DNA from 2 places in the Lactobacillus sp. UMNPBX12 genome. Region 2 is predicted to be linked to the other one. Evidence: predicted binding sites of a transcription regulator. Region 2 holds the regulator's gene; the other holds the start of a gene.

Region 1 (12,261 bases), on a different contig from region 2:
AAGTCCAGTAGATATTCTTACTCTTATTTTGGCTTCTGCCAGCAATACTAGTAACAAAGCCATTAGTGCTTTTAACGTGCCAACCTTTTTTCAAACCGGTGATCACTTTAGCATTTTTCTTAACCTTAAAACTCTTGTGTGAGAAAGCCTTGTTGCCCTTCTTTAAGGTGTAATGAACTTTAATGTAAGAAGCAGCTTGGACGTTGCTGGTTGGTGCAACGCCAGTGAAAAGTAGGCTAACAAATACGGCACCGGTAGTAGTTAAGCTTAATAATTTTGTTTTAGTCATTTGTTTTTCTCCTTATGATTATTTCATTTTAGCTAAAGTAAATTTAACTTTATCTTTGTTATTAACAGTTTGTTCATTAGCGCCTTTAGAGGCAAACTTATTGTTAATTGTGTAGGTCCAATAAATCTTTTTCTTAGGATTTTGAGTTTTGCCGTCAATTGCAGTGATAAAGCCTTTGGTTTCCTTAACTTTCCAGGCCTTTTTTAAACCAGCAATTACTTTAGCTTTTTTAGGAACTTTTACGGTTTTCTTATCAAAGGTTTTTTTACCTTCTTTTAAAGTGTAATTAACCGAAATTTGGTTAGTTGTGCTTTTTTTAGTAGCTGAATTATTATTTGAGCATGCAGTTAAGGCTAACGTAAAGAAAGTAATAATTGCAAAAAATAGATTAATTTTACGTTTACTCATACTCTTCAATTCCATTCCTCCAAATAAATTTATTTAATTGGGCAGGCGCCACCAGCACAATCTGATTGGTCGACTAGCTCTAGTCCTTTTTGATCATCATTTTGCTTAGCAAAAACTTTTTCAACATCATCAGTAATCAATGCGGCTCTAGCCTCGTAAGTCTGCTTGTCAATTGGTTCCTTCGGAGCTTGTTTAAGTGAGCCACCGTAATAAGGAAGAAGTGAAGTTGACTTAATAATATGGCGATATTGGTAAAGTAGTGGGGCAATTTGATCACTTTCATCGCTTTGGAAAGTAACGGTACAACTAACAGCATTGTCGGACCAATAAGTTTGCAAAAATGCTTGTGTCGCAAATTGTTCCGCGATGGAAACAGTGCCGGCTGAGGCAAAGTTTTTGCTGTCGGCGTGAGCTGCACGAAGTGGAAATTCAACACAGATTGTATTTGGTGTGTAAATATCTGGTTCAGTGTGGTAGCCACATTCTTTTAAAGCTGGCAAAAGTGGGTCGCTAGCTTGGAAACGAATCCGTTGAATCAAGTAACCAGCATAGTGGAAGTGCATTCCTTCGCTGACTCCAGCCAATTTCGCTACCGTACCTGAAGGTTTAACTGTGGTGTGCTTAATTGATTCATTGCAGCCTAATTCCTTGCTGTAGGTCTTGTCTGCGTCAACTACAGCTTGGTAAAGGCTGTCAACCATCTTAACCGCTTGAGGGTCATAGATTGGCTTCTTGATCTTTTGCCCATTTTCTTGATCGACTGCATCCTCAAAGCCAGTTACAACTCTGTGACCGAGATCATTTAAAAGCCAGTCTTGAATTCCTGACATTGAAACCCCGATTCGGCGATTTTTATGGATGATTTCGCGTGAAATTTCCCAATCATAGGGACTGAAGGTAACTCGCTTGGTGTAGCGAGCAGCTAAGCCAAAGGCTTCCTTGAGGTCCCAGCCTTCTTGTTCCGCTACATAAGGGAAGACCTCAAACAAATTACATGGTTCACCATTAGCTAGAGAAATCTCACCACAAGGGTTGGTGCCTTCAACGCTGTCGTCAATGCCGGCCTGATAACCATCAACGATTCTGCCATAATTGCGTGAAAGATCAAGATTGACGATTCCTGGTTCACCGTTATGCAAAATTCCGTCAGCAATTGGGCCATAATTATTAAATTTAGAGTTAATTGCGACACTGTTGTTAGAAGCCCAGCGGTGATGATAAAGTTTTTCCTTATCTTGCTTCATCTTAATAAAGTCTTGATTATCGCTAGAGCCAAGAGCAAGTTCAGCAGAGCGACGGACATTGCCTGCAACAACTGTTTTACCAATCAAGTTACAAATATCAGTGCCGTCAACGGCAGTAAGCTTACTATTAACGCGAGCATTGATAACGTTGTTGATATCAATAAGCATCTCAACTAAAGGCATTGGGCCTGAAGCCGTACCACCGAAGCCATGGATCTTAGCACCATATGGACGAATGTCAGAGATATCGAGTGCTAATTTGATTTTGTGGTCTGGATTAGTGGCGTTAAAGTGCATGTCGATTAAACGGGCATTAGCTAAGACCCAACCTTCACGGGTGTCAGGCAGTTTGTAATAAATTGTGTCGTCAGGTACACTTTGCTTTTCCCATTCGTCTTTGTCGATGGCACCGACCTTGAGGGATGCCTCGTAAGATGGACTCTTTTTGTCGATGATTACGGCTAAATCCACTTTATTGTCGACGGAAGGAATTTGAGCGATATTTTCGTTGACCACTGAAAAACCAACACCGCCGCCCTTCATTAATTGGTCAAATAAGAAGGAGAAAGGCATTGAAACGGCTTTTTGCTCAGGATTAAGATAAGCAGGCGCAATGTGGCTATCGCCGTATTTTTGTGGGCGAATTGCAATGAACCAGCAGTTATTTAAGGAATCACCGTTCCGCTTTTGATAATCAGTACCTGAAATCCAAAGATTACGACCAGACGGAGTAGCAGCTAAGCCATAGACTAAACGAAATAGTTTTTGTGCTTCATTAGTTAACTCCGTAATTACTTCTGCAGAAGGATTATCATGCAAGCGCGGATCAAGGTTAATATTACCTTCAATAACTCGTTTGACAGTTTCATCCCAATTCTCAGCTCTATTTTGGTCAGGAAGCCAGCGGGCATAAGTTCTCTTGTAGGTAACCCAACCTAATTCTCCCCAATGAGGTTTAACTTCTTGTTTCACTGAATCGATAAAGTCAGGATCCAGCTTAATTCTTGTGGTAGGCATAAAAAACTCACTCCTAAAAGTTACTATTGTTTCACAAAAACACATTATCTATGAATACATTTATGAGTATACCACAATATGTTGTGTTATATATTAAAAATTTTTCACATAAAAGGGACTTGCATTCTACAATTTAGGTTAGTAATAGGGGTTGAGAAAAATAAAAAAATATTCAGCAACAAATTTGCTACTGAATATTTTGAGATTAATTGATAGGGGTTAAAAAGTAAATTTTATTTGTTATAGAAAATATAGAAAAAGGATTGTTCAAGAAATTATTTTACGAAACCTGCAGTGAACCAAGTGTTGGCACTAGGCTTAAGTGACCAGCCAGTGACCTTCTTGTTAACAGCAGTGACTGAGTATTGGTTGGTAGTTGGCACAACGTATGCTTCATCATACATCCACTTTTGCCACTTCTTGAAGGCATTAGCACGGTAAGTAGGATTGAAGGCCTTCTCTGAGTCGATATCAGCCAAAAGCTTAGTTTGCTTAGGTGAAACGAAACGAGCAAAGTTGTATGGTGCAGCTTCATTGTAAAGGTCGTTAGGGGATGGTTCACTTGAAAGTGACCAACCACCTTCGAAGACGTCGATTCTTGGATCGTCAGATTCGACAGCTTGTACCCAGTTGTTGAATTCCATTAGACGGCCGCCGACAAATTTAACATCCAAACCAACTTTCTTCCATTGTTGGATGTAGTTTCTCCAAACAGGTTCAGCGGTAGTTGAGTTGTTTCTAACAGCCAAGTTAATTACTAACTTCTTGCCGTTAGGTTGAACTCTGTATTCACCCTTCTTCTTGTAGCCGGCTTTATCCAATAATTCGTTAGCCTTCTTCAAGTTGTATGGGTAACCCTTGATTGACTTGTCAGTATAATCACCAAATTGTTCAGGGATCAAAGTGTTAACGCGGAAGGCCAAGCCGTGGTAGTAACGTTTAGCGACTGCATCAACGTTCATTGCATAAGCCATAGCTTTACGTAATGATGGATTATTCATCTTAGAATTCTTGTTTTCAACGTTTTTGCCAGCCTTTTTGTCCCATTTACCTACCTTAAAGCCTAAGTAGCTATAAGATAGAGGCACTTTGCCGATAAAGTTAGTGTCAGTGGCATTCTTAACATCTTCCCATTGGGTATTAACGACACCAGCTACGTCGAACTTGTGACTCTTGATGGCTTGAGTAACTGAGTTGGTACCGATGACTGTCATGGATACCTTTTCCAAGTTTGGTGTACCACGCCAGTAATGCGGGTTACGTTCCCAAGTGACAGATTGACCACGAACAAGCTTGCTTACGCGGAATGGGCCGTAGAAGAGTGGTTGTTTTCTAACCTTGTCACTAGACATCAACTTGGAGAATGGTACGTCCTTTAAGTAATGGTAAGGTTCAGCGTATTCCCAGAAGTAACCGTTACCTGATTGAAGCATACCAGGCTTCATTTGTTTAAAGTGAATTACGACCTTGCGGCCATTTTCGCCATCAGGCATCTCAATACCAGAAATCTTCTTGCTCTTGCCTTCGTGATATTCTGCTAAACCAACAATGTCGGCAAGAGAATCGGTATAACGTTGTGACTTGGAGTCTTTATTAGCAATAATTTCATAAGCGTATTCCACGTCTTTAGCATTAACTTGCTTGCCGTCTGACCACTTAACACCCTTCTTAACCTCGATAGTTACGGTCTTGGCTTTACGGTCAAGCTTAAAGGTAGCAGCACCTTTATTGTTAATCTTGTATTGATCGTTGACTGAGAATAACCCTTCTTGTCCTGGTTCTGCAACTTGGGAGTCGGTATCAGTATCAGATAATTCTGGCAAGAAAATACCAGTGAAGGGACTATCTGACTCGATAGCGTAATTTAAGGTCCCACCTTTTTTAACACTTTTCACAGGAACAGTTTGACTGAACTTGTGATGTGTATCTGCCGCATCATTAGTCTTGGCATTCTTATTATTACCACAGGCAACTAAACTTAAAGCTGCCCCAGAAACAAGTGCTAATGCACCAAAATATCGTTTTGCTTTACTCATTCAAAAAGCACCTCCAAATAAATTAAAAATATTTTAGTTTTATTCTATGATATTAAAATGAAAAAAGCAATAGAAAAATTAATAAAAATGTGAAAAATATTATTTTTAAATTATTTTTGAAGCTAAGATTAGTTTTCTTTCTTGGCTAATTAGGCATAGAATAAGGAAATAACAGCTTTTTATGTTGGAGGAAAATATGGATACAGCCTGGAAAAAATTTAAAAATAATATTCCATTACGTCGATTTGTGGTACTGCTATTAATTATTGCCTGCCTTTATGAAATACGAGCAATGATGAACACAGTATTATTAACTTTTATTTTTACTTATGTGATCGTGCATTTAATTCATCTAGTGCAGCGGTATTTTCCTAAAATACCAACAGGTCTAATTGTTGCGGTAACATATCTAATTATCTTGGCGCTGCTTTATTTCGTGGTTACCATTTATTTGCCCATGTTAGTTGGCCAAATATCTAAAATGGTAAAGTCAGTGATGGCGTTTTATGAATCAAATGAATCATCGCGCTTAGCCAGCCATGTAACGCGTTATATCAGTAAAGGTGAGATTGTTACGCAGGCAAAACGAGTTGGAACTTTTGCTCTGCATACGGTGACCAATTTTGGTAGTTTAACAATTGCTACCTTTATGTCCTTGATTTTAAGTTTCTTCTATACGATTGAATTAGATAGAATGATTGAATTTTCAAAGTTATTTGTTAAAAGTGGTTACTTTAAATGGCTTTTTGAGGATATTCGCTATTTTGGTAAAAAGTTTACCAATACTTTTGGTGTTGTTTTAGAGGCGCAATTCTTTATTGCCATTTGTAATACGGCCTTGACGATGATTGGTCTGGCATTTATGCATATGCCGCAAATTATTGCCTTAGGCTTAATGGTCTTTATTTTAAGTTTAGTGCCAGTAGCTGGTGTGATCATTTCTTTAATTCCATTAAATATTATCGGCTATTCTGTTGGTGGCATTCGTTATGTGATTTATATCTTCATTATGATCATGATTATTCATGCAATTGAGGCCTATGTGTTGAATCCCAAATTTATGGCTAGCAAGACCGAATTACCGATCTTTTATACTTTTTTAGTTTTGTTAGTAGCTGAACACTTCTGGGGTACTTGGGGCCTGATTGTCGGTGTGCCGATCTTCACTTTCTTGCTTGATGTCTTAGGGATTAAATCGGCAAAGAAAAGTAAAAAGAAAGCGAATAAATAATGAGAGTACTTTTGACAGGTGATAGCATTATTGCACGCCAGGAAGGAAAAAATGAACCGCACCTTAATTGGAATTTACAACAGCTTTTGCCTAAGATTGAACTAGAAAATACGGCTGTTTCGGGAATTAATTCTGGGGCATTTTTTGCCAAATTAAATGAATTAGTACTAAGCGTAAAGCAGTGCGATAATTTGGTGATCTTACTGGGAACCAATGATTTGGCTATGCACAAACAAGTGCCAGCAAGGCAATTTAAGCAAAATATGGAAATTATTTCCTCGGCAATAGTTTGTCAATATTACCCACCACATGTTCTGCTTGTTTCGCCGCCAGCTGTTGATGAAACTAAGCAACGTGTACGGAATAATACGTTAGTAGCGGAATATGCTCAGATCGTGAAAGAAGTAGCACATGAGTATCATTTTCGTTATGCAGATCTGGCACAAGCTATGCGGGATACTGGCGATTTAAGCGAGATTTGTCAAGGAGTAAAAAACGATGGACTTCATTTTGGTGATCGTGGCTATGAGATTTTAGGAAAACTAATCGCTGAAAATTTGAAACAAATGTAAAAAGGACCGCAATTTGCGGTCCTTTATTTTTCGCTATTTTAATGTTGCCCAAAGCAAGCTTCCAGCTAGCGCAATGGCCAAGAACGGAATGAGCAAATAGGCAAAAAAGAAAAACATAATTCCTACGACTAGTAAAAAGCCGATAACTTTAATGAGGCCAATTCCTAATTTAAAGAATAGCCAGAGTAAGAGTAATGTTAATAATAAAGAAAGCATATTAATACCTCCATAAATCTATGAGAGTATTTTACTACCAAATTGGACGAATAGAATAGTAGGAAGATTAATGCTTTAGAAAAATTTAGTTACCGGTAACAAGATAAATCATATTGAAAGCTCTTTCTGTAACCGCTATATTTTAACTATTGAAAGCGATTTAAGAAACGAGAGGAAAAATAAATGGAGGAGAAAAAAACTGGGTTACCTACGCTAGCTAGTACGACAATTTGGATGATTAGTTTGGGGTATTTGGGTGTGCAAATCGCCTTTACTTTGGAAACATCACAGATGAGTCGAATCTTCCAAACATTGGGTGCTGATCCGACAAAATTAGGCTGGTTCTTTATTTTACCGCCGTTAGCTGGATTGGTAGTGCAACCTGGAATTGGATCATTATCCGATCGAACTTGGATTCCTAAGATTGGACGGCGTTTGCCATATTTATTAGTCGGTATGATCTTTGCCGTAATTACTATGATTTTGTTACCAAATGTTGGTAGTTTTGGTCTAGGCTATGGTTCAATTGAGGCTCTAATATTTGGTGCTGTTGCAATCGCGATATTAGACGTGGCATCGAACATGGCAATGCAACCATTTAAAATGATGATTGGTGACATGGTCAATGATGAACAAAAGTCATATGCCTATGGGATTCAAAGCATGTTGTCCAACTTTGGTGCTGTTATTGCCGCATTTTTCCCGTTCTTATTAACTAGTTTGGGTGTTGCTAATACAGCTAAAAAGGGTGTGGTACCACAATCAGTAATTATTTCATTTTATGTTGGTGCTGCCGTTTTAGTCATTACATCATTGTTCACGATATTCAGAGTACATGAATATGATCCAGAAACCTACGCTCGTTATCATGGAATTAAAGAATCTGATAATCAAGAAGGCGGTGGTTGGATTGAACTGCTTAAGAAGGCGCCAAAAGTCTTCTGGCAAGTGTCATTAGTTCAGTTCTTCTGCTGGATTTCTTTCCAATATTTATCAACTTACGCTACTGGTGCTATTGCACAAAATGTTTGGAATACGACCAATGCCTCCTCTGCAGGCTACCAGATTGCTGGTAACTGGTTTGGTGTTTTAACTGCTGTACAATCAATTGCGGCAGTAGTTTGGTCATATGTTTTAGCGAAGGTTCCAAATAATCACCACAAGCTAGGTTACGGTATCAGTTTGCTACTAGGTGGAGTAGGATATACTTCAATCTTCTTGATTCATTCTCAGGGGCTTTTAATTCTATCCTTCATTTTAATTGGCATCGGTTGGGCTGGTATGAATACTTATCCATTGACGATGGTATCTAATGCCTTATCAGGTAGGCACATGGGAACTTACTTAGGTTTATTCAATTGTTCAATTTGTTTACCTCAAATTGTGGCATCATTGCTCAGCTTCATGATTTTCCCAATGGTGGGTAACTCCATGCCGGCAATGATGTTGATTACTGGTATTTCAGGCTTCTTAGGCGCTTTATCAGTTTTAGCAATTAAGGAAACCTACGTAAAATAGAATATCTTCTCATTAAAAAACACACTACAATGTGCAATTATGCATGTAGTGTGTTTTTTGTTTTCTTGCTTTATGGGTAGTTAGCGTAGTAGGTATTGGCATCTTGAGCAGGGTTCATTTCAAGAACAAGCGCTTAGAGCGATTCCGTGATACTGCAGATAGCTTGATGAAAAGCTATGTACGCTTATACGATAAGGAAAATCTTTCTGACGAGCAAAAGATTAATCGTGTTGGCAATGCAGTAGTGAATAGTCTTGATGCAAAAGGCTTCAAGCTAAACAGGCAGGAAGTACAGGACATCTTTGCGGAAGTAGCTAAGCAGATGAATGAGCAAACTCAGGATAAGTAGTAATTTTTAAATTTTTTCGGAGGTTTTATTATGGTTGATATTAGTTTAAAGAGTCGTTTGTATGCACCATTTGCTAGAGTAGTGCAAAAGGCAAATATTGGACATACCTACACTTACGTTTTGCAAATGTATAAGAATAATACTTATGTTAGTCGGGCAAAGAACGGGGCAAGTATTAGTTCTCCTACACCTGGACTAACACTAGTTGGCAGAACTGGAGCAGAAATCAAAGCTGGCAAAAATAAATATGCAGCTGGTGGTCATACCCAAACCTGGGAGTATGCAGGCCCCACCGGCGATGGGAGCTGGTTTATTGGGACTAAGCCTAATGATGATCGTTGGACTACTCAGATCGCTCGTGTTAAATATAATTCTGGTCGCGTATCTAATAATACTCAAATGGCTAGAATTTCTAATCTGGTTGAAATTACTAATGGTGATTGGCATGGAAAGCATATTAAAAGAGTAGAAGCAGCAGTTTCGCCTAACTATAAATATTTGATGATTGCAACGGTATGGACTGATAATAGCGGACACTTTGGTTTATATGAATTACCTAAGGTGAATGCGTTGTTGAATGGTAATCCAGGTGGTAATGTCACTGTGTCTGAACTAAAGCAATGTCAAGCTGGCGAAGTTATTGATATTGATAATTTTGTAGGTAGGATTGGTTCAATTCAAGGATATGATATTGATGATGACTTGAATGTTTATGTTTCTAGTCAATATGATCCTACACATGCTGATAGCAATAAAAGAAAAATTGTAAAGTTTAGTTGGGAGCAACCAGGAGCATTGAATACCCTTGATTTAACAGGTGATACACGTCTTAATCAAAATTTTGCAGGATATCCAACTGAACTTGAAGGAATTCAAGTAATTGGCAATAATGACCTATATCTTACTGTTGCATATCACAATAAAAATGGTGTAGGAACTATTGGTAATCAGATTTTTCGAGTTAAATGGTAAATATTGAATTGAATGGCGGAGGTTTTTTCCTTCGCTATTTTGATGATTACGTAATATAATAATCATATTAGCAATCAAAAAAACGAAGGGACATACTATGAAAGTATTAAAATTGGGAACAATAATGACTTTAGGGGGAATATTGTTCTCTCTAACAAATTTTGTTGTTCACGCAGATTCTAAAGAAAACACCACTGAAGTAACGTTGAATCATAATACATATCTTTATAATAAAAAAGGGAGTAGAGTTAAAGATTCGAAAAAACTATTAAAAGATGAAAGTGTATCAGTTAAAGGAAAGATACAAAAACTGAGTAAAAATAAAAAATATTACACTATTTACAATTATCAAAGATATTGGCTGCCGTATATTTTAATTAAAGGCCAAGCTTATTACACTACGGTAAAAGGTAAATTTATTAAAGTGGCTAATGTTGGTAAGATCAATAATTCAGAATTGATAGCTACTTCAGGATATGTTGTAACTAAAAAGAATACTGTTTTCTATAATGCTAATGGGAATGCTACTAAGAATAAAGTGAAAAAAGGTAGCAAATTTAAAGTAACTGCGCTTTTGAATCTTAAGCCACAAGTAGCCGATATGCCTGGTTTTTATCAGGTTTCCAAAAATAAGTTTTTGTATTCTCTAGATGTAAACAAACCTAGAATAGATTTACAGTTTTTAACTAAAGAAGCAAAAGAAAACAAAACTACATATGTGAATTTACTTAAGAATACTTATATTAGACAAGCAGATGGTACAATTAGATCAAAGGTTACTGTGGGATATATGCCAGATAGTTGGAAAGTAGATAACCTGAAATACATTTGGGTTTCGACTGACAATAAAGCTGAGCTGTTTTATCACATTGTTTCTAGTGATCCATGGGAGCAGACTAGAGATGGATATATTAGTGCAGAAGCTGTTAAGGTTACAGCTGGCCCTGAATTAACCCCATCAAATACTGATGCAGAAGCTGAGGCAGCTGCACAAAAGAAATAAACATTATTGCTTAAAATATTAAACCAAGCAAAAAAGAGAATCCTGTTCCGTTGAGCAGGGTTCTCTTTTTGGATATTCATTAGTAAATTGTTTATTTTTTGATCTAGAAGAATTAGTCTTTTACAACATCCTTAATGTTCAACCATTGGCTCTTGTTGATCTTAACGATCTTCTTGCCATCAGCCTTTTTGACATCTTTGGCAGTGTAGGTTGAACCCATAGAAACTTTTTGAGTAGTTTTGTGACCTTGAGCATTCAAAACGTTAACTTTTTGATTTTTGGTGTCTTTAACAGTAACAAAAATCTTGTCACCCTTCTTGATTGAAGGATCGGTTGGCATAACTTGTGCAGTTCCAAGCTTAGGAGCTTCAAAACTAGCAGCTTGACTAACTGAAGCACCAACGCTCATTAAACCCATTGAAGCAACAACAACTGAAACAACCTTAACCATTTTCTTTGATAACATAATGAATACCTCTAATTCTAATCACTTATCTACTGGAACTTCTCGTTCCTCATTCCTTACAATTCTTATTATATAACGTACGTTATATAATACAAGGAAAAAAGCACATTTTTTAGAAAAATATTTTTGCTGGGTAAATGTTGCTAGAATAACGTTTTACGGAATTTCGTAAAAAGGGCAGAAAAAAACAGCTATTCATTTTGAATAACTGCGGAGATTTTTGGTATAAGTCCCTTAACGATGACCTCGGCTCTTATTATAATAAGAAAATCCGCAAATTCACAGTGTTCATATTATAGCTGTCGTTCACTCTTAACTTATAATCCTAAAATAACGTTCTAATCTGTGAAGTATTGCAGAATATCCTCCTCAGTTAGGCGTTTTTTGTCGTCGCCTTTGACATCAAAAACGATTCTACCATTGTTTAAAATGATAGTGCGGTTTCCGTATTTGATTGCGTCTTTTAATTGGTGAGTGATCATGACACAGGTTAAATGCTCTTCTTGCACAACTTTATCAGTTAGTTCAAGCAATTCGCGGCTAGTATTTGGATCTAACGCCGCAGTATGCTCATCTAGTAAGAGCAAATCAGGGCGCTTAATTGTTGCCATTAAAAAACTTAATGTTTGTCGTTGACCACCAGAAAGATTACCTACAAAAGTATTTAAGCGTTCATTTAACCCATTAGGGAGTTGGGCCGCCTGGCGTTTAAATTCTTGCATATGTTTATCTAGGCCTCTTAAACGCAGACCGCGGTGTTCACCTCGTTTGGTTGCAAGTAATAAGTTTTCCGCAACAGTCATTCGCGGAGCTGTACCCATTTTAGGATCTTGGAATACTTGGGCAATATATTTAGCGCGTTTTACTTCAGAAAGATTGGTTAAATCTTGGTCTTTGAGCATTATTTTTCCGCTAGTAGGAAAAATAGAGCCATTGATAA
Region 2 (12,261 bases):
TCTGCTAAGCAAAAATATGAAGTAAATCGTAATGTAAAGGTTTCAAATGCTGAAACTCAATTCTTAGATGAACATGGTAACCTAATCACCACTTCTCTGGTTGACTACACTAAGAAGAATATTCTTGGTGCATATGCTACATTGGATAATTTCCTTCAAGCTTGGAATAAAGCTGATAAGAAACAAGTGCTGCTTGATGAGATGGAAAAGCATGGCATTCTCTATAAGGAAATCATCAAGCAAAAAGGTATCAAGGATATGGATCCATTTGATCTCATGATTCATCTTGCATACAATCAAAAACCACTGACTAAGTCAGAGAGAATTAAGAATGTTAAAAAGTCGGGTATTCTTGATAAATACCAAGGTGCTGCTAGGGAGATTCTTGATGCTTTACTAGAAAAATATAAAGATGATGGAATTACTGATTTGGAAAGTAATAAGGTATTGAGTTTACCTGAATTTGAAAAATACGGTGGTGCCGTTAAGATTATTTTGACCTTTGGTGGTAAAAAGAATTACGAAAACACTATTAAAGAAATTAAAGAAAAAATCTACAGTTAGGGAGTTTTATTAAATGGCAGGTACAACTACTCAGTTTGTTAAGAGAATAAGAGATATCATGCGTAATGATCCAGGTATCAATGGTGATGCGCAGAGAATTGAACAATTGTCTTGGATCTTATTCTTGAAAGTTTACGATGATAGAGAACAAATTTGGGAGATTGATCAAGATGATTATGAATCAATTATTCCGGAAGGGATGCACTGGCGTAAATGGGCTGAAGACAATAAAGATGGTAAAGCTTTAACTAGTGATGAATTACTAGACTTTGTTAACAATAAATTATTGCCTACGTTGAAGAACATCACTGTAACTAATGAAACTCCTATTAGCAAGGCCATTGTAAAAGATGCTTTTATTGATGCTAACAACTACATGAAGAATGGTGTTTTATTGCGCCAAGTAGTTAACGTAGTTAATGAAGTTGACTTCACTGACCCTAAGGATCGTCACTTATTTGGTGATATCTATGAAAGTATCTTGAAAGAACTTCAAAGTGCTGGTAGTTCTGGTGAATTCTACACTCCACGTGCATTGACTGACTTTATCGCAGAAACTTTGAAGCCTAAATTAGGGCAAAGAATTGCTGATTTGGCTTGTGGTACTGGTGGCTTCCTTGTTAGTGCTTTGAATATCTTGAACAAACAAGTTCATAGTGTTGAAGATAGAGAATTGTACAATAAGGCAGTTTTCGGTATTGAAAAGAAAGGTCAACCTTATATTTTAGCCGTAACCAACTTGCTTCTTCATGATGTTGATAATCCAGATATTGTTCACGGGAACTCGCTCGAAAAGCGTGTTACTGAATATACTGACAAAGATAAGTTTGATCTGATTATGATGAATCCGCCATTTGGTGGATCTGAACTGCCTATAATCAAGCAAAACTTCCCTACGGACTTGCAAAGTAGTGAAACTGCTGACTTGTTCTTAGCCCTGATCATGTACCGTATTAAGGACAATGGTAAAGTTGGTGTGATTTTGCCAGATGGTTTTTTGTTTGGTAATGATGGTGCAAAACTTAACATCAAGAAGCGTATGCTCAAAGACTTTAATCTTCATACTATTATTCGTCTGCCAGGTAGTATTTTTAGTCCATATACTTCAATTGCAACTAATATTTTGTTCTTCGATAAAACTTGGTCTACTAAAGAGACTTGGTTCTATCGTTTAGATATGCCTAAGGGTTACAAGCACTTCTCTAAGACGCGCCCAATGAAGTTGGAACATTTTGATCCTGTACGTGAATGGTGGAATGACCGTCATGAAATTCAGGATGAAGATGGTAACTACAAGTCTAAGGCTTATACTCCTGAAGAATTAGCTAAGAATAATTACAATTTTGATTTGTGTGGTTTTCCAACAGAAACTGAAGAAGTTTTACCACCATTTGAATTGATGGATAAATATCAAAAAGAGCGTAAGGAATTAAACGCTAAGATTGATAAACAATTATCCATTATTAAGCAATTGCTTGAGGAGGATGACTAATGACTCCTGAACAATTAAAAGCTTCAATTTTGCAGTATGCCATGGAAGGAAAGTTAGTTAAGCAAAATCCTAATGAAGAGCCAGCTAGTGAATTGCTTAAGAAAATTGAGAATGAAAAAGCAAAGTTAGTTAAAGAAGGCAACATTAATAAGAGCAAGAAATTACCTAAAATTACAGATGATGAAAAGTACTTTGATGTTCCAGATAACTGGGAATGGGTAAGACTAGGGGATATATATAATTTTGTAGATTATCGTGGAAAAACCCCTCATAAGATTTCATCAGGAATTAGACTAATTACAGCCAAAAATGTTAGAAATGGTTATATAAAATTAGATCCAGAAGAGTTTATAAGTGCTGAGGAATATAAGGAACGTAGTACTAGAGGATTTATTCATAAGAACGATATTTTTATTACTACTGAAGCTCCTATGGGATTAGTGGCTGTTAATGATTTTAATGAACCTATTGCGACAGCTCAGAGATTAATTACGTTGCAAAAATATTTTGAAAAGCAGAATAATAGTTTCTTTGCATTTCAAATGCAATCTCCTTTTTTTCAAGAAGAATTACGTCAAAGTTCTACAGGAACTACTGTAAAAGGAATCAAAGCTTCTAATCTAAAGCAGATACTGGTTCTTTTACCACCATTAGAAGAACAAAAACGTATTGTAGCAAAAATTGAAAAATTAATGCCTTTGGTGGATGAATATGCTGAATCATATAATCGTCTTCAAAAGATCGATAATGAATTTGAAGATAAATTAAAGCAATCTGTCTTGCAGTATGCCATGGAAGGTAAGCTGGTTAAACAAAATCCTAGTGATGAACCAGCCAGTGAATTAATCAAGAAGATTGAAAATGAAAAAGCCGAATTAGTCAAAGAAGGAAAGATTAAGAAGAGCAAGAAGTTACCTGCAATTACTGATGATGAAAAGCCGTTTGATATTCCTGATAGCTGGGAATGGGTAAGATTAAAACAAATTACTACATATGGGAATTTTAACTCTATAAAAGGATCATCTATTCCTGATAACTCATGGGTTGTAGATATGAAAGATGTACGAAAAAATGGTGGTGGTTTTTCAGAAATTGTAAGAAGGAAATCTACTGATATTTATAAAAGTAATAAATACTCTTTCAATAAGAATGCAGTTTTATATGGTAAATTAAGACCATATCTCCGAAAAGTTGAAATAGCTCAAACTAGTGGTTTTACAACCACAGAAATGCTGCCAATTAATGTAGTTGATTTAAGTACTTTAGTTCCACAGTATTTAAGATATGCTATGCTTTCACCATACTTCGTTAATTTGGTTAATGATTCTATGTATGGTATGAAAATGCCACGTGTAGGAACGACTTTTTTAGCAAAAATGGTAGTACCACTTCCACCATTAGAAGAACAAAAACGAATTGTAGAAAAAGTTGAGGAACTTCAAAGTTCAATAAGCAATTTATCTAAATAAATTAATCAAAAAAGTTTAACTAGAAGATGGAGCTAACATCATGCCAATATTCACTAGATATAAATTGAGTGGTGAGTTTAAACCCGATGATGAGTTAAAACAATTTATTAGAGATTTTAATAAAAAACATCAAAAATAAGATTGATAAATTTCTACTTGTAACTACTATTCTTAGTTGATATCTTTTGATATGATTTTATGAGTAGAAAACAAACGTTTTGTTTTAAATCTTTATTTAACTCATGAGAAATGTAAATAGATCCTGATAAAAACAGGCTGTTTGCAAAAGCTGTTTCTTTATCTAATCCAAGAGGAATGTAAATACAATAAACAATGGCTTAAAGTCTTCACGACGTCCATTTTTTATCTAACTCAAGAGAATTACAAATAAATATATTTACAATAAAAAAGGCGATTCCTTAGTGGAAATCGTCCTTTTTTGCGTGTACAGAACAATATGGAGTATTTAAAGCTAATTCATATACTAAGTTTAATTTACCAATTATCGTTACTGATCCCGATGAAATAAAAAATATAAATACCTTAACGGTCGGATTTAAGGCTATTAAAAGAACATTATTTAGAAATACAGATAAACAATCTTATTATGTGACTTATAATGTTAAGAATTTACTACAGGATTCACGTTTTAAGAAGGGATATAATAACGAAATAAAAATTTTCATTACTATAAGTGAGATTTTAAATAGTGAAAAACTAGAAGATGCTTTTTTGTATGATGAATTATCTAAGTTAGATATAATTCTGGGAGAGTTGAAGAATAGTGAAATAAGTGATCAAGCATTATCCGATATAGTAAATATGTATAAATACTTAATTGAAAATAAAACGATGCTTTCAGTTGAGGTGAAAAGTTTATTGCGTGATATTACGAAAAGATCTACATTGGGTTTTGCCACTGAGAATAATCAAAAAAGAAAAGACTTAATGCTAGAAATAAAAAAAGACTTTAGTAAAATTTCTGATAGAACTATAACGTCAACTAAATTTTAAGCTAAAAGTTTATATTTGATCTGATATAATAATTAAGAATCTAATTTTAAGATTGTTGTTAAAACAATTTTTAAAATTATGGTCGCATTTATATGAGTGCGTGGATTGAAATCAATATATGCTTTCTGTTATTCCTTTTAAAGCTAATTGTAGGCTAATCAGAAAGGTTAATATTTAAAGGCTCCATAAAAGTGGAGCTTTTTTCTTTTACATTAAACTTCCTATTAAAAGATTACCCTTGAAACTGGTAAAATAGATAAGTAAGTATAGAGAACAATTTTTATAAAAGGGGAATAAAATGGCAGATAAAAAATTACTTCTAATCGATGGTAACTCTGTAGCTTTCAGAGCCTTTTACGCTCTTTATCGTCAACTAGAATCTTTCAAGAGTCCAGACGGCCTGCATACCAATGCCATTTACGCTTTTAAGAACATGCTCGATGTCCTTTTAAAAGACGTTGATCCGACCCACGTATTGGTAGCTTTTGATGCAGGAAAAGTCACTTTTAGAACAAAAATGTATGGTGAATATAAGGGTGGACGTGCGAAAACTCCAGAAGAGTTGCTCGAACAAATGCCTTATATTCAAGAAATGCTGCATGATTTAGGCATTAAAACTTATGAATTAAAGAATTACGAAGCAGACGACATCATTGGTACTTTTGCTGCGAAGGGTGAAAAGGCCGGGTTCACAACCACGATCGTAACTGGTGACCGCGACTTGACCCAACTTGCGTCCGACAAGACGACTGTCGAAGTAACTAAATCTGGTGTTTCTCAACTTGAAGCTTATACACCAGAACACATGAAGGAAGTTAATGGTGTTACTCCAACCGAATTCATCGACATGAAGGCCTTAATGGGTGATAACTCTGATAACTACCCAGGTGTCGAAGGTATTGGTCCTAAGACAGCTTCTAATTTAATTCAAGAATATGGTTCAGTAGAAAATCTTTACGATCATATTGATCAAATGAAGAAATCTAAGCGTAAGGAACGTTTAATTCGTGATAAAGACAAGGCCTTTTTAGCTAAAAAACTTGCTACTATTGACCGTGATTCACCAGTTACACTCGATATTGATGATGTAAAACGTCAACCAGTTGATTATGAGAAACTGCGTCAATTCTACGAAAAGATGAACTTCCGCAAGTTTTTGGCAGAACTTAATGCTTCAGGTGCTGGTCAAGGTAGTGCAGATGTTGAAAAAGTTGAATACACCGTTTTAAATGATAACAATGTTAAAGATGTCAAAGCTACTGAAAAAGACACTGTTGAATTTTATCTAGAAATGCTCGGTGCTAACTATCACCTAGCTCCTTTTGTTGGCTTCAGTTTGAAGCTCAATGACAAAATCTACGTTTCAAGAGACGTGGAATTGCTTGAAGAAGATAATATCAAGCACATCTTAGAAGACGAAAAGATTAAGAAGAATGTCTTTGACCTAAAGAGAACAATGGTTGCTGCACATCGTTTGGGCATTCACACTCACGGTCTTGATTACGACATGCTTTTGGCATCCTACTTGATCAATAATGAAAACAACTCTAATGATCTTGGTGAAATTGCCCATCTTTATGGGGATTATTCCGTTAAGACCGAGCTTGAAGTCTACGGCAAAGGTAAGAGTGAACATATTCCCGATGATGACGATGAATTGTTCAACCACTTAGCTTCCAAGGTCAACGCCATTGAAAAACTTAAGCCGGAGCTTCTTAAAAAGCTTAAAGAACACGAACAGGATGCTTTGTTTGACACAATCGAAATCCCAACTGCTCGCGTTTTAGCCAGAATGGAAATGAACGGGATGAAGGTTGAAGCCAGCACTTTGCTTCAGTTGCAAAATGAATTTGCCGTTAAATTGAAGGAACTCGAAGACAAGATTTACAGTCAAGCAGGTGAAAAGTTCAATTTGAATTCACCTAAGCAATTAGGTCACATTTTGTTTGAAAAGCTTGGTTTGCCAGTCATCAAGAAGACCAAGACTGGTTATTCAACTTCAGTTGAAGTACTTGATCAATTGAAGACGCAAAGCCCAATCGTTAGCGAAATTTTGGACTATCGTCAAATTGCCAAGATTCAATCTACCTATGTAAAGGGTCTGCTTGACGTCATTCAACCAGATGGCCGTGTTCACACGCGTTACTTGCAGACTTTGACTGCAACTGGTCGACTTTCTAGTGTGGATCCTAACTTGCAGAACATCCCTACCCGCACCGAAGAAGGAAAGCAAATCAGAAAGGCCTTCGTGCCAAGTGAACCAGACGGCTACATTTTCTCTTGCGACTACTCACAAGTTGAACTTCGTGTTTTAGCTCACGTTTCGGGCGATCAAAACATGCAAGAAGCCTTCAAGACCGGTTATGATATTCACTCACATACCGCGATGAAGATTTTCCACTTGGATTCACCAGATCAAGTAACGCCGCTGATGCGTCGTCACGCTAAGGCTGTTAACTTCGGTATCGTTTATGGTATTTCCGATTACGGTTTGTCCAAGAACTTAGGCATTTCTAGAAAACGTGCTCAAGAATTTATCGACAACTACTTCGAACAATATCCTCAAATCAAGGATTACATGAATAAAGCTGTACAAGAAGCGCGTGACAAAGGCTATGCCGAAACAATCATGCACCGTCGCAGATACTTGCCAGATATTCATGCTAAGAAATACACCGTGCGTGCCTTTGCTGAAAGAACTGCTATTAATTCACCAATTCAAGGTTCAGCTGCCGATATTATTAAAATTGCAATGATTAACATGCAAAAGAAGTTAGATGAACTACATTTGAAGACTAAAATGGTAGTGCAGGTACACGATGAATTGATTTTTGATGTACCAAAAGATGAGCTAGAAACAATTAAAAAGATTGTGCCTGAAGTAATGCAATCAGCTGTTAAGTTGGATGTGCCACTAATTGCTGATTCTGGCTGGGGACACAATTGGTATGATGCAAAGTAGGTGATAAAATGCCTGAAATGCCTGAAGTTGAAACAGTTCGAAGAACACTGCTTCCTTTAGTTAAGGGAAAAACTATTAAAAAAGTGATTTTGTGGTATCCAAAAATTGTGGCGACTGATCATGAAAAATTTTTATCTGAATTGCCTGGTAAAAAGATTATCGATATTGATCGCTACGCCAAGTATTTGCTTATTCGCTTGAGTGATAATTTAACGATTGTTTCTCATTTGCGAATGGAAGGAAAGTATCATTTAACTGCGTCTGATGCGCCTAAGGATAAACACGATCACGTTGAGTTTGTTTTTACTGATGGAACAGCGTTGCGGTATAATGATGTGCGCAAATTTGGGCGGATGCAGCTAATTTTAACTGGCACCGAAAGACAAACTACAGGGATTGGTAAGCTTGGAGTAGAACCAAATAGTTCTAAATTTACTTCAGAATATTTAATCAATGGCTTAAAGCGTAAGAAGAAAAATATCAAAAACACTTTGCTTGATCAATCAGTAGTAGCTGGTCTAGGTAATATTTATGTTGATGAGGTTCTTTGGCGAACCAAGATTCATCCTTTAAGTCAGGCCAATAAAATTCCTGTGGAAAAAGTATCTGAATTACATGATCAGATTAATAAAATTATTGCCGAAGCAATTAAGCTGCAAGGTACTACAGTTCATTCCTTTTTGAATGCGAATGGACAAGTTGGTGGCTTTCAAAGTAAATTGCAAGTTTACGGTCATGTAGGTGAGCCCTGCCCAGTTTGTGGTACTAAATTTGAAAAAATTAAGGTTAATGGTCGGGGAACCACTTTTTGTCCTCATTGTCAGGTGATTTATAAATGAGTTATGTCTTAGCATTAACAGGTGGAATTGCCACCGGTAAAAGTACTGCTGATGATTTTTTTAAAAAGAAAAACATTCCGATTATTGACTGTGATCAAATTGCCCACGAACTGATGAAACCCGGCAATGCATCTTGGCAAGCGATTAAAGATCATTTTGGGGTAGAATATTTAAATTCAGACCAAACAATAAATCGTAAAAAATTAGGGCAATTAGTTTTTAATAATAAAAGAGCCTTGTCTGAATTAAATCAGTTGACGCATCCGTTAATTTTCGATAAAACAGTAGCAAAGATAAAAGAATATCAGAATTTTGCTCTTGTTATTTTAGATGCACCAGTGTATTTTGAAGCGGGATTGGATAAAAAACATGTAGCTAATGGAGTTTTAGTGATTACCCTTCCTGAGCAATTACAGATTGAACGTTTAAAAAAGCGTAATAATCTATCTGACGAGGAAGCAAGAATGCGGATTAATAGTCAGATGCCATTAGCTGAAAAAGAAAAAATGGCTGATTTTGTGATTGAAAATACTGGTACAATAAAAGAACTAGAGAATAAACTAGCACAATTATTGGTAAAGATTAGAGAAGAGGGATAGCTATGGAATGTCCAAATTGTCATCAAAATGCTTCTCGCGTTATTGATTCGCGGCCTAGTGATGAAAACCGGGCTATTAGACGGCGCAGAGAATGTGAAAATTGTGGTTTTCGCTTTACTACTTTTGAACGAGTGGAAACCGCTCCTTTGTTGGTAGTAAAAAATGATGGTACCCGTGAACCATTCAGTCGAAAGAAAATTTTGCACGGAGTAATGGCAGCCGGACAAAAACGGCCAATCAGTAGTGAACAATTTGAGCAATTGGTTGATCGTGTCGAAAATAAGATAAGAAAACAAGGCGTTAGTGAAATTTCATCTAAGAAGATTGGTCAGTATGTCATGGATGATTTGGCTAATTTGGATGACGTAGCTTATATTCGCTTTGCTTCAATTTACCGTGAGTTCAAGGATATGTCTAGCTTTATGAAGACAATGGAAGATATGATGGCCAAAAAAGGAAAGGGTAATTAGTCATGTTTGCAACGTCTGATCCTAAGCATCTTTATTATGTAGCCAACAAGATTACCCTTTTTCCAGAGAATGAGAAAATCTTGATTAAACTGTATCAGCCTTTGGTTGGCGCGGTGGCAATTGCCTTGTATCAGACTTTGATCAATGACTATGATCCATATGGTATTGTTTCTGATGCAAAGGGAATTTATTCACTACAGGAGCAACTTGATTGTAGTTTAAAAGATATGTTTCATTCTTTGCATAAACTGGAAGCCGTAGGTTTAGTGCAAACTTTTTTAGCGGATAATGTCTTCAATAATATCATTGTTTTTAAGTTATTACAGGTTCCTAGTGCAGACAAATTTTTTGCAACACCACTGCTAGCAAGTTTGTTGAAAGAAAAAGTTGGCAGCCCAACTTTTCATGACTTGAGTCATGCTTTTGCTAAGGAAGCAAAACTGCGTGAAAAGCCAATCAAGAATGCGCGCGATGTCTCAGCCAACTTTTTTGATGTTTTTCGCTTGCCAGGGGATGAAGCAATTAATCCATCTAATGAGGTAGTAGAAGCTGCGCAGGAAAATAAAGCGCCTGAGGTAGAAACTGCTGAAATTAATGCCCAGGATCCAATTGATTGGGATCTGATTAAAGATCAATATAATGTCTATCAAATTCCAGCTCAAGAAGTAGAAATTAAAAAGAACCAAATTCGGGGCTTAATACAGACATATAATTTATCGGAACAGGAATTTGTGGATGAGACTGTTCCCTGTTTGCATGGTACACATAAGTTAAACATGCATGAAATTAGTAATACCATAGCAGAAAATTATAAACGATTGCATACTAGGGAAAACATTCAAAAACAAATTGAAGAAGGCAAAAAGCGCGCTATTGCGACTATCAAAGGTTTGGATGCTAATGATAGAAAACTGTTACTCGAAGCTAATGAAAATTCTCCATCTGAATTTTTATACAAATTAAAAACTGAAAAGGGTGGAATTGTAGCTCCAGGCGAAAACTATATTATTAATCAGCTACACACGCAGTATGGCTTGCCGGAAGATTTGATTAATATATTGATTCATACCTGTTTGACCTACGATACTGTTGTAACTTCTAATCGTGCTTATCGAATAGCTAATGATTGGCTGCAAGGTGGTATTAGTACTGGGGTACAAGCTCTTGAATATGTGAAGAAGCGTAAAGCCGATATTCTTAAAAAGAAAAATCGACAGTCATATCGACAAAATAAGCGAGTCGAAAAAGGTACCGATTGGAGCAAGAAAAAGGCTAAAAATGAAGGTATGTCAACAGAACAGCTGAAGGATATCTTTAAGGATCTGAAAAATAAGTAAATAGAGGGTAGGTGAAATAATGGAAGCAATTGGTGATTTGCTTAAAAAAATAGTTAAAGAGCGTAATTTAGGTAATGAGAAAGAACTGTTGAAAACTGCTTTACACGATCCAGATGTGCAAGCGTTTTTGCAGGCAAATAGGGAAAAAATAGATAAGGCGATGATTCGAAATAGTATGGCCAATATCTATGAATATTATGCGCAAAAACATAGTCAGAATCAGGTGCTGGCCGGTTATGCTCCGCAATTATTTTTGAACGGCAAAGTAATTGATGTACGTTACAAACCTACCGAGGCTAAGATTGTAGCAGATCAGCAACGAGCAGCCAAGCGGCATCTTCATTTAATTGATCTGCCTGCTAAATTGCATGATGTTAATTTAAGTGATATTGAGGTTACAAATGATCGCCAGCAAGCTTTAACCCTGATTTATGATTTTTTGAAAAAGTACAAAACTGATCCTCACCAACAAGGCCTTTATTTGTCGGGCGACTTTGGGATCGGGAAGACCTATATGCTAGCGGGACTTGCAAACTATGTAGCAACTAATTTTGATCGGAATGTTGTATTTTTACACGTTCCGACTTTTATTGCAGGTTTATCAAGTCATTTTGGTGATAACAGCTTGCAAGATGAGATCAGGAATTTAGCTGAATGCGATGTCTTAATTTTGGATGACATTGGGGCAGAAACATTAAGTCAGTGGTCACGTGATGACGTTTTAGGAGTAATTTTACAGGCAAGAATGGACAATGTTTTGCCAACCTTTTTCTCTTCTAATTTAGATATGGAAGCATTAGAGTCACACTTTGAGGAAACCCGTAATGCAACTGATCCAGTTAAAGCTAAAAGATTAATGCAACGAGTACGTTTTTTAGCTAAAGAAGTAGTAGTTTCCGGTCCTGATCGACGAAATTTTTCGCATTAATTTCAAAAAGGTCTTGCATCGTTCACTTTGATGCGTATAATTGAAGTTAATTAAACGAGACATGATGATGTTCGGCTCAGAGAGAAGGACCTAGTTCTGGAAGTTCTTCATTAGAAAATCACCCCAATCGTTTATTCCCCAAAATTGAATTTTAAGAGGCTGGATACCTTTATCAATCTATACGAGAGGTTAGACGTACGCTAACCTGAATTTTGGGTGGAACCACGCAATTAACACGTCCCAGTGCTTTTATTAGCACTGGGATTTTTTTATTGGAGGTAAAAATATGAGTTTTTCAATTACTTTGCCAGACGGTTCAAAGAAAGATTTTGATAGGGCTGTTTCAGTTAAGGAAGTAGCTTCATCAATCGCTACATCTCTTGGAAAAGCTGCCGTTGGTGCTAAAGTAAATGGCGTTGTTAAGCCACTTGATTATGAAATTGACAATGATGTTGAAGTTGCTATTCTTACTGACAAGGATGAAGAAGGCTTAGACATTTTAAGAGCTACTGCTGCTTTTGCACTTGAAGCAGTTGCTAAGAATAAGTACCCAGAACTTCGTTTGGGTCAACATGTTGCTGATGAAG

Evidence for each region. The regulator NrdR, encoded in region 2, represses ribonucleotide reductase genes. The targets are predictions, from matches to a motif close to ACACNATATATNGTGT.
Region 1: the regulator NrdR is predicted to act here: its motif matches at 3,030-3,045, upstream of nrdJ (ribonucleoside-triphosphate reductase, adenosylcobalamin-dependent).

The regions. Positions count from the first base shown of each region.
Region 1 is NZ_PCYY01000020.1:25,057-37,317, reverse strand. It holds gene CP363_RS08160 (DUF4430 domain-containing protein) at 1-289, opposite strand, end outside; gene CP363_RS08155 (DUF4430 domain-containing protein) at 308-697, opposite strand; gene nrdJ (ribonucleoside-triphosphate reductase, adenosylcobalamin-dependent) at 727-2,958, opposite strand; gene CP363_RS08145 (oligopeptide ABC transporter substrate-binding protein) at 3,234-4,994, opposite strand; gene CP363_RS08140 (AI-2E family transporter) at 5,191-6,225, shown strand; gene CP363_RS08135 (SGNH/GDSL hydrolase family protein) at 6,225-6,797, shown strand; gene CP363_RS08130 (hypothetical protein) at 6,831-7,013, opposite strand; gene CP363_RS08125 (SLC45 family MFS transporter) at 7,197-8,531, shown strand; partial or broken gene CP363_RS08120 (helveticin) at 8,596-8,880, shown strand; gene CP363_RS08115 (helveticin J family class III bacteriocin) at 8,911-9,852, shown strand; gene CP363_RS08110 (SLAP domain-containing protein) at 9,950-10,855, shown strand; gene CP363_RS08105 (hypothetical protein) at 10,968-11,321, opposite strand; gene CP363_RS08100 (ABC transporter ATP-binding protein) at 11,660-12,261, opposite strand, start outside.
Region 2 is NZ_PCYY01000026.1:7,660-19,920, forward strand. It holds gene hsdR (EcoAI/FtnUII family type I restriction enzme subunit R) at 1-564, shown strand, start outside; gene CP363_RS09005 (class I SAM-dependent DNA methyltransferase) at 578-2,056, shown strand; gene CP363_RS09010 (restriction endonuclease subunit S) at 2,056-3,525, shown strand; gene CP363_RS09015 (hypothetical protein) at 4,135-4,539, shown strand; gene polA (DNA polymerase I) at 4,838-7,501, shown strand; gene mutM (DNA-formamidopyrimidine glycosylase) at 7,510-8,340, shown strand; gene coaE (dephospho-CoA kinase) at 8,337-8,939, shown strand; gene nrdR (transcriptional regulator NrdR) at 8,942-9,409, shown strand; gene CP363_RS09040 (replication initiation and membrane attachment family protein) at 9,412-10,746, shown strand; gene dnaI (primosomal protein DnaI) at 10,766-11,674, shown strand; gene thrS (threonine--tRNA ligase) at 11,961-12,261, shown strand, end outside.